Regions from separate parts of the Mesorhizobium album genome, predicted to be linked through region 1. Evidence: predicted binding sites of a transcription regulator. Region 1 holds the regulator's gene; each other region holds the start of a gene.
The links. The regulator PhoB, encoded in region 1, activates phosphate uptake and scavenging genes when phosphate is short. The targets are predictions, from matches to a motif close to TGTCATNNANCTGTCAT.
Positions count from the first base shown of each region.

Region 2: the regulator PhoB is predicted to act here: its motif matches at 1,411-1,427, upstream of phnC (phosphonate ABC transporter ATP-binding protein).
Region 3: the regulator PhoB is predicted to act here: its motif matches at 1,432-1,448, upstream of RFN28_RS07400 (alkaline phosphatase D family protein).
Region 4: the regulator PhoB is predicted to act here: its motif matches at 1,565-1,581, upstream of olsB (l-ornithine N(alpha)-acyltransferase).

Region 1 covers NZ_JAVIIW010000012.1:135,015-138,221, reverse strand. Annotated here, with positions in the region: gene RFN28_RS12905 (ROK family transcriptional regulator) at 1-898, shown strand, start outside; gene phoB (phosphate regulon transcriptional regulator PhoB) at 899-1,588, opposite strand; gene phoU (phosphate signaling complex protein PhoU) at 1,608-2,315, opposite strand; gene pstB (phosphate ABC transporter ATP-binding protein PstB) at 2,337-3,140, opposite strand; gene pstA (phosphate ABC transporter permease PstA) at 3,137-3,207, opposite strand, start outside.
Region 2 covers NZ_JAVIIW010000002.1:54,119-57,325, reverse strand. Annotated here, with positions in the region: gene RFN28_RS02055 (DapH/DapD/GlmU-related protein) at 1-460, shown strand, start outside; gene RFN28_RS02050 (DUF1868 domain-containing protein) at 626-1,336, shown strand; gene phnC (phosphonate ABC transporter ATP-binding protein) at 1,509-2,366, shown strand; gene phnD (phosphonate ABC transporter substrate-binding protein) at 2,509-3,207, shown strand, end outside.
Region 3 covers NZ_JAVIIW010000006.1:113,582-116,788, reverse strand. Annotated here, with positions in the region: gene RFN28_RS07400 (alkaline phosphatase D family protein) at 1-1,360, opposite strand, end outside; gene RFN28_RS07395 (M3 family metallopeptidase) at 1,498-3,207, opposite strand, start outside.
Region 4 covers NZ_JAVIIW010000002.1:159,085-162,291, reverse strand. Annotated here, with positions in the region: gene RFN28_RS02495 (hybrid sensor histidine kinase/response regulator) at 1-1,447, shown strand, start outside; gene olsB (l-ornithine N(alpha)-acyltransferase) at 1,645-2,517, shown strand; gene RFN28_RS02485 (trimeric intracellular cation channel family protein) at 2,657-3,207, opposite strand, start outside.

The DNA of each region.
Region 1 (3,207 bases):
TACGCTGACCATGCCGCGCGACGAGCTGATTGGCGAATGCACAGCAATCGTCCGGCGCCGGCTGGAGGACCCCGACCTCGATGTCGGCAGCGTCGCCCGCATCGCCATGGGCATCCAGGGCATCACCGATTCTCATGCCCGCGCCATGCTGTGGTCGCCGATCACGCCGCTGACCGATATTCCCTTCGCCGACATTCTGGAAAAGGAATTCGGTATTCCGGCCACCATGGAGAACGACTGCAACATGATGGCGGTGGCGCTGCAATGGCGCGATCCCGACCGCTATCGCGACAATTTCATCGCCATCCTGCTCTCGCACGGCATCGGTATGGGTCTGGTGCTGAAGGGCGAGCTCTTCACCGGCACGCATTCTTCCGGAGGCGAGTTCGGGCACATGATCCACCGTCCGGGCGGCGCGCTCTGCCGCTGCGGACGCCGCGGCTGCGTCGAGGCCTATGCCGGCAACTACGCCATCTGGCGCAATGCCAAAGGGATGAGCGAGAACTCCGAGCCGGTCGACGTCAGCGATGCCGACATGCGGGCTCTTGCCGCCAAGGCGCGCGAGAGCGCCGGACCGGAGCGCGAAGCCTACCGCAAGGCCGGCGAGGCGCTCGGCTTCGGCCTTGGCAACCTGTTCGCGCTGATCGACCCGGCACCGGTCGCCATGGTCGGCGTCAGCGCCGCGGCGTTCGACCTGATAGAGCCGGCGCTGCGCGAGGCCATCGCCCAGACCGCAGGCGGCCAGCATTCGAAGTCGATCTCCTTCGACACCGAGCCGAACGAATTGCCGCTCATCCGCGAAGGCTGCGCCATGCGCGCGCTCACCTTCGTCGACCAGGAGATCTTCGCGCCGGGCGTCCATGCGAGGACCGGTGCAACCGGGAAGAACGTCGCCTGATCAGTCTTCCCTGATCGCGTAGCCCGCCCCGCGAATGGTGCGGATGACATCGGGCATGCGGCCGTTGTTGACCGCCTTGCGCAGACGCCCGACATGCACGTCCACCGTGCGTTCGTCGATATAGATCGTCTCGCCCCAGACATTGTCGAGCAGCTGGCTGCGTGAGAACACCCGGCCGGGATGCCGCATCATGAATTCGAGCAGCCGGAACTCGGTCGGGCCGAGCCTGATCTCGCTCTTCTTGCGGTAGACGCGGTGCGATTCACGGTCGAGCACGATGTCGCCGACCTTGAGCACGCTGGACAGCACCTCCGGCTTGGCGCGGCGCAGCAGCGCCTTGACCCTGGCCATGAATTCCGGCGTCGAGAACGGCTTGACCAGATAGTCGTCGGCACCCGTCGAGAGGCCGCGCACCCGGTCGCTTTCCTCGCCGCGCGCCGTCAGCATGATGATCGGCAGCCGCTCGGTCTCGGGCCGCATCCTGAGGCGACGGCAAAGCTCGATGCCGGAAACCGCCGGCACCATCCAGTCGAGCACCAACAGGTCGGGCACGTTCTCCTGCAGGCGGATCTCGGCTTCGTCGCCACGGGTCACCACCTCGACCTGATAGCCCTCGGATTCGAGGTTGTAGCGGAGCAGCACCCCCAGCGGCTCCTCGTCCTCCACCACCATGATGCGTGGCGCGATCATTTGGCAGTCACCTTCGTTGTCAGGCCGCCGGCGCCGGCATCGCCGTCTCGTCCTGCTTCGGACGATTCGCGGGCAATTGGGTGCCGGTCAGCACGTAATAGGCGTTCTCGGCGATATTGGTGACATGATCGCCGATGCGTTCCAGATTCTTGGCGCAGAACAGGAGATGCGTGCAAGCCGTGATGTTGCGCGGATCCTCCATCATGTAGGTCAGGAGCTCGCGGAAGACGGAGGTGTATTTCACGTCGACGCGCTCGTCGTCGTTCCTGAGCTTGGCGAGCGCCGTGGCGTCGCCCGCCGTGTACTCCTCGATCACGCCCTGGACCTGGATCAGCACCAGCTGCGCCATCGAATCGATGGAGTGCGAAAGGTCGCGCGGCGCGGTGCTGACGCCGACGGAGCCGACGCGCTTGGCAATGTTTTTGGCGAGATCGCCGATGCGTTCGAGGTCGCCGGCCATGCGGATCGCGCCGACCACGTTGCGCAGGTCGTCGGCCATCGGCTGGCGCTTGGCGATCAGCGTGATGGCGCGGTCGTCGAGCTCGCGCTGCCTGGCGTCCATGATGGCATCGTCGGAGACCACGCGCTGCGCCAGCGCGTTGTCGGAATTGAGCAGAGCCTTGGTCGACGCGCCGACCATGGAGCCGGCAAGATCGCCCATGTCGCGGATGAGCCGGCTGATCTGCCTCAAATCCTCGTCGAAGGAAGCGACGGTATGTTCGGCCATGATGAATGTCCTCGTATGAACTCAGCCGAAGCGGCCGGTGATATAGTCCTGCGTGCGCTTCTCGCGAGGCGAGGTGAAGATCTTCTCGGTGCGGTCGAACTCGACCAGCTCGCCGAGATACATGAACGCCGTCTGCCGCGACACGCGCGCCGCCTGCTGCATGTTGTGGGTGACGATCACGATCGTGTAGTCGGCCTGCAGCTCATCGATCAGCTCCTCGATCTTGGCGGTCGACAGCGGATCGAGCGCCGAAGCCGGCTCGTCGAGCAGAATGACTTCCGGCTTCACCGCCACGGTGCGGGCGATGCAAAGCCGCTGCTGCTGGCCGCCGGAGAGGCTCTGGCCGCTGGCGTTGAGCTTGTCCTTGACCTCGTTCCAGAGCGCGGCGCGCTTCAGCGCCGACTCGACGCGGTTGTCCATCTCCGCCTTGCTGATCTTCTCATACAGCCTGACGCCGAAGGCGATGTTCTCGTAGATCGACATCGGGAACGGCGTCGGCTTCTGGAACACCATGCCGATCTTGCTCCTGAGCAGGTTGAGGTCCTGCGACCGGTCGAGGATGTTCTTGCCGTCAAGCAGCACCTGGCCCTCTGCGCTTTGCTTCGGATAGAGCTCGTAGATGCGGTTCAGCACGCGCAGCAGTGTCGACTTCCCGCAGCCCGACGGCCCGATGAAGGCAGTGACGCTGCGTTCGGGCAATGACAGGTTGATGTCCTTCAGCGCCTTCGACTGGCCATAGTAGAAGTTGAGGTTCTTGACTTCGATCTTGGCCTTCTCCACGGCGGTGTCGGCTACGTTCAGATCGGTGGACAACATCGGTTTCATCTGTCCTCTCTGCGTCCGGTGAGGCTGCGGGCGAAGATGCTCAGCCCGAGAACCGTCAGGGTGATTA
Region 2 (3,207 bases), on a different contig from region 1:
CGCGACCATCGGCAAGTTCTCCAACATCGCGGCAAGCGTGCGCATCAACGCCACCAACCACCCGACTTGGCGGCCGACGCTGCACCACTTCACCTACCGCGCTTCCGACTATTGGGACGACGCCGAACATGAGAGCGAGTTCTTCGCTCAGCGTCGCGCCAAGCGCGTCACCATCGGCCACGACACCTGGCTCGGCCACGGCTCGACCATCCTGCCCGGCGTGACCGTCGGCGACGGCGCGGCGGTCGGCGCCGGGGCCGTGGTGTCGAAGGACGTCGCGCCCTACACGATCGTCGCCGGCGTGCCGGCAAAACCGATCCGCGTGCGCTTCGCCCGCCGCACCGCCGAGCGCTACCAGGCGCTTGCCTGGTGGGATTGGGACCATGCTCGGCTGCGCGCCGCGCTCGACGATTTCAGGGAGCTGTCGGCGGAAGCGTTTCTGGAGAAGTATGGTGGCTGAGCGCGGTGAATGGTGAATGGTCAATAGTGAATGGCCGGCAACAAGGTCTGGGCTAGGGAAGCCTTCTTCACCATTCACCATTCACCATTCACCATTCACCATTCACCATTCACATCCTTGACACACGACTCGGACAGGAGGCGATTTCCCCCCACGGAGATCGCCATGCTCGACAAGGTAAGACCCTCGCTCGCCTTCTTCTTCGAAGGCACCAATCCGATGCCGCCGGTGCACCTCGGCACACGCTACGACAGATCGGGCAATTTTCTTCTCGAGCCGGGCAACACGGTCGTCAGCCACCTCGTTCAGGGCTCGCCATCAGAAGCCGCAGTCATCGAGGTGCGCGAGCGCATGCGCGCCATGCCCGACGCCGATCGCCTTGCCTTCACGCCGATCTCCAGCCTGCATATGACCGTGTTCCAGGGCATCATCGAATACCGGCGCCGCCTTCCCTATTGGCCAGCCGATGTGCCACTCGATACCGGCATCGACGACATGACCCGCCTCTATCTGCGGCGGCTGCAAGACTTTGAACCTTGCCCTCCGTTTCGCATCAAGGCCATCGGCGTCACGCCGAACGGCCTCACCGTTGCCGGTGCGTCCCCGGAGGACGAGCATATCCTGCGCACATGGCGCGACGCGCTCTCCGTGCCGTTCGGCTACCGCCATCCCGATCACGACGCATATGTCTTCCACATCACTTTCGCCTATCAGATCCGCCGGCTCGCCGATGACCGTGTGGCCGCCTGGCAGGACCTGCTCGACAACTGCCTGTCGTTCCTCGAGCGTGAGGCTCCGGTGATCGAATTGCGCCCGCCGGCCTTCTGCAGCTTCAAGGACATGAAGCATTTCGAGGAATTGCTTGTCTTTGGCTGACGCTATGCATGTCGCCCAAAAGTGCGCAGCGGTTTTGGGACAACGATATGCATAAACAAGGATGGCCTGTGGGACGTAACAAAACTGACATCAATCCGACACCCCAGCTTCATGGGGCTGCGCTAGCGAAGGTTAACGGACCTTCAAAACCGCGACGGACTGGAGTCTTGCCATGTCAGCATCATCGGCCACGCTGGAAATCCGCGGCGTAACCCGACGATTTGGCAAGAACACCGCCGTCAGCGACATCAACATCTCGATCCCGCAAGGCCAGATGGTCGGCATCATCGGCCGCTCCGGCGCCGGCAAGTCGACGTTGCTGCGCATGATCAATCGTCTGATCGATCCCAGCCAGGGATCGATTTTTTTTGACGGCGCGGAGGTGTCGCGCCTGCAGGGGTCGCCGCTGCGCCGCTGGCAGCGCGACTGCGCCATGATCTTCCAGCAGTTCAACCTGGTGCCGCGCCTTGACGTCCTGACCAACGTGCTGCTCGGCCGTCTGAACCACCGCTCAACGCTCTCCAACCTGCTTGGCATGTTTTCGCGCACCGAGTGCGCCGAGGCGGTGGCCGCGCTCGAGCGCCTCGACATCGCCCGCACCGCGCTGCAGCCGGCCGGCACACTTTCCGGCGGCCAGCAGCAGCGTGTGGCGATCGCGCGCGCCATGATGCAGCAGCCGAAGGTGCTTCTGGCCGATGAACCGATCGCATCGCTCGACCCGCTCAACGCCAAGGTGGTGATGGACTCACTGCGCGACATCAATCTGCGCGAAGGCATCACCGTGGTCACCAACCTGCATACGCTGGACACCGCCCGCGCCTATTGCAACCGCATCATCGGCATGGCCGCCGGCAAGGTCGTCTTCGACGGCGCGCCGGAGGACCTCGACCGCGAGGCCGTGCGCACGGTCTATGGCGCGGATGCCAACGGCGTCGAGATCTCCGAGGCCATCACGTCGACCAGCGTCACCGTCAAGCCGAAGATCACCGCATCCGCCGGACCGCTCGAACCGGCCTTCCCTGGCTACTGAGTCCGCCGCCCGGGCTGAAGCTGGTCCGGGCAAATCGTGAATTTCAGCAAAAGAGCAACCCGGATCGCCCGCCCGCGTCAAAGGCTGAACTCAAAAATTCGAACGCCACCGGCGCGAAGCCGGAGCAACAGGAGAGAGATCAATGTTCAGGAAAATGGTTTTTTGCGCCGTATCGATGCTGGCCATGGCGGCAAGTGCCGCCCACGCTGCCGACATCAAGGAGTTCCGCGTCGGCATCCTCGGCGGCGAGAACGAGACCGACCGCCTGCGCAACTACCAGTGCCTCGCCGACCACCTCAAGGCCGAATTCGGCTTCGAGAAGGTGTCGCTGTTTCCGGCCGCCGACTATGACGGCGTCATCCAGGGCCTGCTCGGCGGCACGCTCGACTTCGCCGAGCTCGGCGCGTCCGGCTACGCCAGCGTCTATCTGAAGGACCCGAAGGCCGTCACTCCGATCCTCACCACCAAGCAGACCGACGGCTCGACCGGCTACTATTCGATCGGCCTGGCGCTGAAGACTTCCGGCATCACCGACATCAAGTCGGCCAAGGGCAAGAAGCTCGGCTATGCCGACCCGGATTCGACCTCGGGCTATCTGATCCCGCTGACCCAGATTCCGAAGGACACCGGCGCTTCCAACGAGACCTACTTCGCCTCGACCCAGTTCAACGGCGGCCACGAGAACAACGTCCTTGCCGTCCGCGACGGCAAGGTTGACGTGGCGGTGGACGATTCCTCCGGCATCGGCGACTTCAAGAACGGCTACACCTCCGGCACTTTCCACAAGGAAGTCGCCAAGGGCGCCGTCGACCCGAACGACTTCGTCGAAGTCTGGCGCTCG
Region 3 (3,207 bases), on a different contig from region 1:
CGAACGTGCCGGCATGGATCGGGCCGGAAACGAACTCCCAGAACGGGTTGAAATCCTGGAACTGCGCCTTGTCGGGATTGTAGTAATGCGCCGCCGTGTAGTGGACGTCGGCGGTGAGCCACACCGTGTTGGTAATGCCGGCATTCTTGATGTAGCGGAGCAGGTCGGCGAATTCGAGCTCGCGGCCCTTCGGCGCGCCATTGTCGTGATTGCTGACCGCTTCGAAGCCAACCTTCTTTGCCGCATCGTCCCAGACGACAAGGCTGAGCGGCATGTCGGCGGCGATGATCTTCCAGGTCGCCTTCGAATTCGCCAGCTCCCGCTTCAGCCACTTGGTCTGCTGTTCGCCGAGCATGCGCGACTTCGGCGTCAGCGTCTCCTCCTTGTCGGGCCCGTTCGGGCCGCGATAGGAGCGCATGTCGAGGAAGAACACGTCGAGCAGCGGACCGTAAGCGATCTTGCGATAGACGCGGCCCGGCTCCGACGGCTCGTAGCGGATGGTCGTCATCTCATGGAAGGCGCGCGCCGCGCGGGCCGCCAACACATGGATGGATTTTTCCTTGTAGCGATCGTCCTTGCTGAGATCCTTCGAATCCGACCAGTTGTTCAGCACCTCGTGGTCGTCCCACTGGTAGAAGGTCGGGCAGATGGCGGAGAGGCCCAGCACGTGCTTGTCCATCATGTTGTATTTCCACTGGTCGCGATACTCGTCCAGCGTCTCGGCGACCTTGCGCTTGCCGTCGATCATGACGACGTTCTTCCACTTGCCGCCGCCGGGCAGGTCGACCTCGTCCTTCATGGCGCCGTCGGCATAGATCGTGTCGCCGGAATGCAGGAAGAAGTCCGGCGTGTGCTTGGCGATGGTCGAGTAGGTTTTCATGCCGGTCTCGTCGATGCCCCAGCCCTGACCGGCGGTGTCGCCCGACCAGGCGAAGCGCACGTCGCGCTTCGAGGCCGGCGCGGTGCGGAAGCGGCCGACAATCGGCTCGGAGACGGCGTTGATGTCGGAAAGGTCGGCGGCGACCATGCGATAGAAGATGTCCTGGTCCGAAGCGAGATCGGTGAGCAGCCGCTTGACCGTGTAGTCACTGGCGGGCGACGTATCGAGCGCAGCCAGCCGCGTCGCCTCGGCGAAGCTTTCCGTCGTCGACACTTCGTACATGACGCGCGCCGGGCGGTCGGTGCGGGTCCAGACCATGCCAGAGGTCGCGTCGACATCGCCGGACTGGACGCCATGGGTGAAGGCCGGGCGCTGATTGGCGCGGGAATAGTAAGGCAGCGCGAGCCCGGAGGCGGCGACAAGGCCAAAGGCGCTGGCCGAGGTGACGAAAGCGCGGCGGGTCAACGAGATCTTGTTCATGGCTGTCTCCGGATGGCATTGAACGGGACCGCCAAGCTCGGGCCTCATTGTTTCAGGCGCATTTCGGAACCATGAAGTTTTGATAACAATGAACAGGCCGCTCTTCCCTTCTCCCCTTGTGGGAGAAGGAAGGGGCGCTACACCAGCCCTCGCTTCACCATCATCGCATCCGGCGACGGCATCTTCCCACGGAAGGCGGTGTAGAGCTCTTCGGGGTCCTTCGAGCCGCCGGCGGCGTAGATGTTCTTCTTCAACCGCTCGGCGAGTTCCGGATTGAACGGATCGCCGGTCTCTTCGAAGGCCGAGAAGGCGTCGGCGTCGAGCACCTCCGACCACATGTAGGAATAGTAGCCGGCCGAATAGCCGTCGCCTGAAAAGACATGGCCGAAATGCGGGGTGCGGTGGCGCATCGCGATGGTTTCGGGCATGTGCAGCTTTTCAAGCGTTTCGGTTTCGAAACGAAGCGGCTCTTGCGGCGCATCCGGCCGCGCGTGGTAGGCCATGTCGATCAGCGCCGAGGCGGTGAACTCGACGGTGGCGAAGCCGGCGCCGAAGGTGCGGGCGGCGAGCATCTTGTCGAGCAGGTCCTTTGGCATCGGCTTGCCGGTCTTGACGTGCAGCGCATGCTTTTGCAGCACCGCCGGCACCGTCAGCCAATGCTCGTAAAGTTGCGAGGGCAATTCGACGAAGTCGCGGCTAACCGAGGTGCCGGAGACCGAGGGCCAGGTGACGTCGGTCAGCATGCCGTGCAGCGCATGGCCGAATTCGTGGAACAAAGTCTTCGCCTCGTCGACCGACAGCAGCGCCGCCTCGCCGGCCGGCGGCTTGGCGAAATTCATGATGTTGTAAATGACAGGCTTCGCGCCGTGGCCGAGCTTGTAGCCCGACTTCAGCGCGCTCATCCAGGCGCCCGAGCGCTTCGACGGCCGCGCGAAATAGTCGGCCAGGAACAGGCCGCGCTCGCTGCCGTCGGCATTCTTGACCACGAAGGCGCGCGCGTCGGGATGCCAGGCGGCGATGCCGTTCTTCTCCTCGAAGCTGATGCCGAACAGCTTCGTGGCGACATCGAAGCAGGCCTCGATGATGCGCTCGAGCTGCAGATAAGGCTTCAGCTCCGCCTCGTCGAAGGCGAATTTCTCGGCGCGCAGCTTTTCCTGGTAGAAGCGCCAGTCCCAGGCGGCGAATTTCTCGTTGCTGCCGGCTTCGGTCGCCAGCCGCTCCAATTCCTTCCGGTCGGCGGCCGCCTTTTCCAGCGCCTTCTCCCAGACCGGGTCGAGCAGGTCATGCACCGCCTTCGGCGTCTTCGCCATCGTGTCGTCGAGCTTCAGCGCGGCGTAGGATTCATACCCAAGCAGCTTCGCCTTCTCGGCGCGCAGTTTCAGCATGTCGCGTACCACATCCGAGTTGTCGGTCGCGCCGCCATTCTGGCCGCGCATGGTAAAGGCGCGGAAGGCGACCTCGCGCAGGTCGCGGCGCTCGGAAAATGTCGAGAACGGCTCGTAGATCGAGCGCGATAGCGTCACCGCGTAGCAGCCCTTCTGGCCGCGCATCTCGGCGGCCTCGGCCATCGCGCTCTTCAAAAAATCCGGCAGGCCGGCGAGGTCGGCCTCGTCGAGGAACAGCGCCCAGTCGCGCTCATCGGCCAACACGTTCTGGCCGAATCTGGTGCCGAGCGAGGAGAGCTCCTCGTTGATGGCCGCGAGCCGCTTCTTGCCTTCGGCGTCCAGTTTCGCGCCCGAGCGGACAAAGCCTTTCCAGGTCTTTTCTAGCACGCGCAGCGTTTCCGGGTCGAGCTTCAGGCTCTCGCGGCGCTGGTAGAGGTCGTCGATGCGGGCGAACAGTTTCTC
Region 4 (3,207 bases), on a different contig from region 1:
GAAGCTGCTTGCCGATACCAACCTTTCGCCGGAGCAGCGCACCTATGTCGGGGCCGTCTCCACATCGGCGAGCGCGCTGCTTGCGCTGATCGAGGACCTGCTCGACTATTCCAAGATCGAGGCCGGCCGCTTCGATCCCGAGCCGCAGCCGACATCGCTGCGCGAGATCGCCGACAACATTATCGAGCTCCTGGCGGCGAAGGCCTTCTCGAAGAACATCGGCCTCGGCTGCCATGTCGAGCCCGATGTGCCGCAGATGGTCACCGCCGATCCCGGCCGCGTGCGCCAGGTGCTGCTCAACCTCATCGGCAATGCCGTCAAGTTCACGGATGCCGGCGGCGTGCTGCTCACCGTCGCGCGCGTCCGCACCGAAAGCAGCGACCGCATCTGCTTCACCGTCGCCGACACGGGGCCAGGGCTGCGTGAAGAGGACATGGAGCGCATCTTCGAGGAGTTCGAGCAGTCGGACGGCACCTCGACCAGGGTGCATGGCGGAGCGGGTCTCGGCCTTGCCATCTCCAAGCGCCTGGTCATCGCCATGGGCGGCACGATCTCGGTTGCAAGCCGGCTCGGCGAGGGCTCCGAATTCGCCTTCGACCTCCCAGCGACCGCTGCGACCGAGCCGCCGCCGCATCGCCAGAACATCCTGTCGGACCAGCGCGCGGTGATCGTGTCGAAGAACGCGGTCGAGGCAGATGCCATCGCGCGCACCATCCGCGCCCATGGCGGCGCCGTCGAGATCACCGCAACGCCGGACCAGGCGGCTGCGTTTGCCGCCGGATGCAACGTGCTTCTCGTCGATGCCGCGCTCGAAAACAGCGACGGCCGTCTGCTCAGGCGCCTGCGCCAGAGCGGCTTTGCCGACTGCCAGGCCATCACACTGATCGCGCCCACCGATCGCGGCATGCTTGGCGAGTTCCGCGCCAGCGGCTACGCGACGTTCCTCGCTCGGCCGGTGCGCGGCGAGACGCTGCTGCGCGTGCTGTTGACCAGCCATGTGGCGGCGCCCGCCGAGCCGCAGCCGGAACCGCGCGGCGCCCCGTCCCGCCGCCGCGACCAGGGCCTGTCCGTGCTGATCGCCGAGGACAACGACATCAACGCCATGCTTGCCCGCGCCACGCTTCTCAAGGCCGGGCATCGCGTCAAGATCGTCGGCAACGGCAAGGCCGCAGTCGAAGCCGTAACCGACGCCGGCCTCAAGCACCGCTTCGACGTGGTGCTGATGGACCTGCACATGCCAGTGATGGACGGGCTGGACGCAATCGCCGCCATCCGCCGCCACGAGGAGGCGCTTGCCGTGCCGCCGATACCGATCATGGTCCTTTCGGCCGACAGCCAGGAAAAGACCCGCCACAGCGTGCTCGCCCACGGCGCCAGCGGCTTCGTCACCAAGCCTCTCGACCCCGATGCGCTCGTCCAGGCCGTCGAGGCCCAGGTCGCGGCGTAACGAATTTTTTAGGCTTGTCGAACGCCTTGGATTGCCTGGCTTTCGCGTCCATAAGATAGCCGGTTGAGGGTATTGCCCAGCCGACGAAGTATTGCCGGCCCCGCCGTATCACGGTACTGTCACAATCCTGTTGCACCTACACCGTATCCCCGTGCCAAGAGGGATGGCTCGAAGGAGAATCACTCGTGCATACAGTCATGCCTGAATGCGATACTCGGTCGAACGCCAGCGCCCTGCTCGCTACGCGTGCTGTCGACGCTGTCGCAAACGGCGCAACGCTGGGCCGTATCGGTAACCTTGAAGTGCGGCTCGCCCGCAACGAGGCCGAGATCGCTGCCGCCCAGGAAGTGCGCTACCGGGTATTCTATGACGAGCTTGGCGCGAGGAAGGATCTGTTCCAGGCGCAGGACCGCCGCGATGCCGACCGTTTCGACCCGCTCTGCGATCATCTCCTGGTTTTCGACACCTCGCTTCCCGGTCCCGAACACCGCCGCATCGTCGGCACCTACCGTCTGCTGCGGCAGGAGATCGCCACGGCCGCCGGCGGCTTCTATTCCGAGGGCGAATTCGAGCTGACCAAGCTGGTCGCGCGCCATCCGGGCCAGCGCTTCCTCGAGCTCGGCCGCTCCTGCGTGCTTCCTGAATACCGCTCCAAGCGCACCATCGAGGCGCTCTGGCAAGGCATCTGGGCCTACATCAACCATTACGGCATCGGCGTGATGACCGGCTGCGCGTCCTTCCACGGCACCGTGCCGGCCGCGCATGCCGAGGCGCTCACCTATCTCGCCCATCATTGCCGCACCGACCAGGCCTGGGATGTCCGGGCGGTGGCCGGCCGCTATTGCTCGATGGACCTGATGCCGATCGAGGCGGTCAACGCCAAGGCGGCGATCGCCGCCATGCCGCCGCTGGTCAAAGGCTACCTGCGCGTCGGCGCCCGCATCGGCGACGGCTGCGTCATCGACCACGAATTCTCGACGGTCGACGTTTTCGTCGTCATGCCCGTCAAGGAAATCGGCGCCCGCTACGTCAACTATTATGGCGGTGAAGGCCAGCGCTTCGCGGCATGAGCCTAGCGAATAGCGAATAGCGAATAGCGAATAGCGAATAGCGAATAGCGAATAGCGAATAGCGAATAGCGAACGAAATAGATGTCGGCGAGTGATTACAACAGCCCTATTCGCTACTCCCTATTCGCTATTCGCTCCTTCACGGAATATCCTCCGGCCTTCGGCCGGGCCGGCTCTTATAGGCCGGAAACGACCAGCCGAATTTGAGTGCGCCGCCGCGCACCAGGAAGGCGGCGGCGAAGCCGAGCAGGCTCGAGGCAAGCGCCGGCAGGCCGGCAAGGTCGCCAAGCGTGAAGAGCGCAGCACCGGCAAGCGCCGCCGTGACATAGATTTCGGGTCTCAGCAGTACGGAAGGCTCGCCGGCGAGCAGGTCACGCAATATGCCGCCGAAGGTGGCGGTGAGCACCCCGGTGATGACGGAGACGACGGGCGAGCCGGTGATCGCCAGGCCCTTTGCGGCCCCCATCACCGCAAAAGCGGCAAGCCCGATGGCATCGAGCCAGAGCAGCAGCTTGTAGCGGGATTCGACGCGATGGGCGCTGAAGAAGACGAGCACCGCCACAACGGCGCAGATCAGCACATAGCCGCTGTGGGCGACCCAGAATACCGGCAGGTTGAGGATCACGTCGCGCAAGGTTCCGCCGCCGATGCCGGTGACGCTCGCCAGGAACAGGAAGCCGATGATGTCGA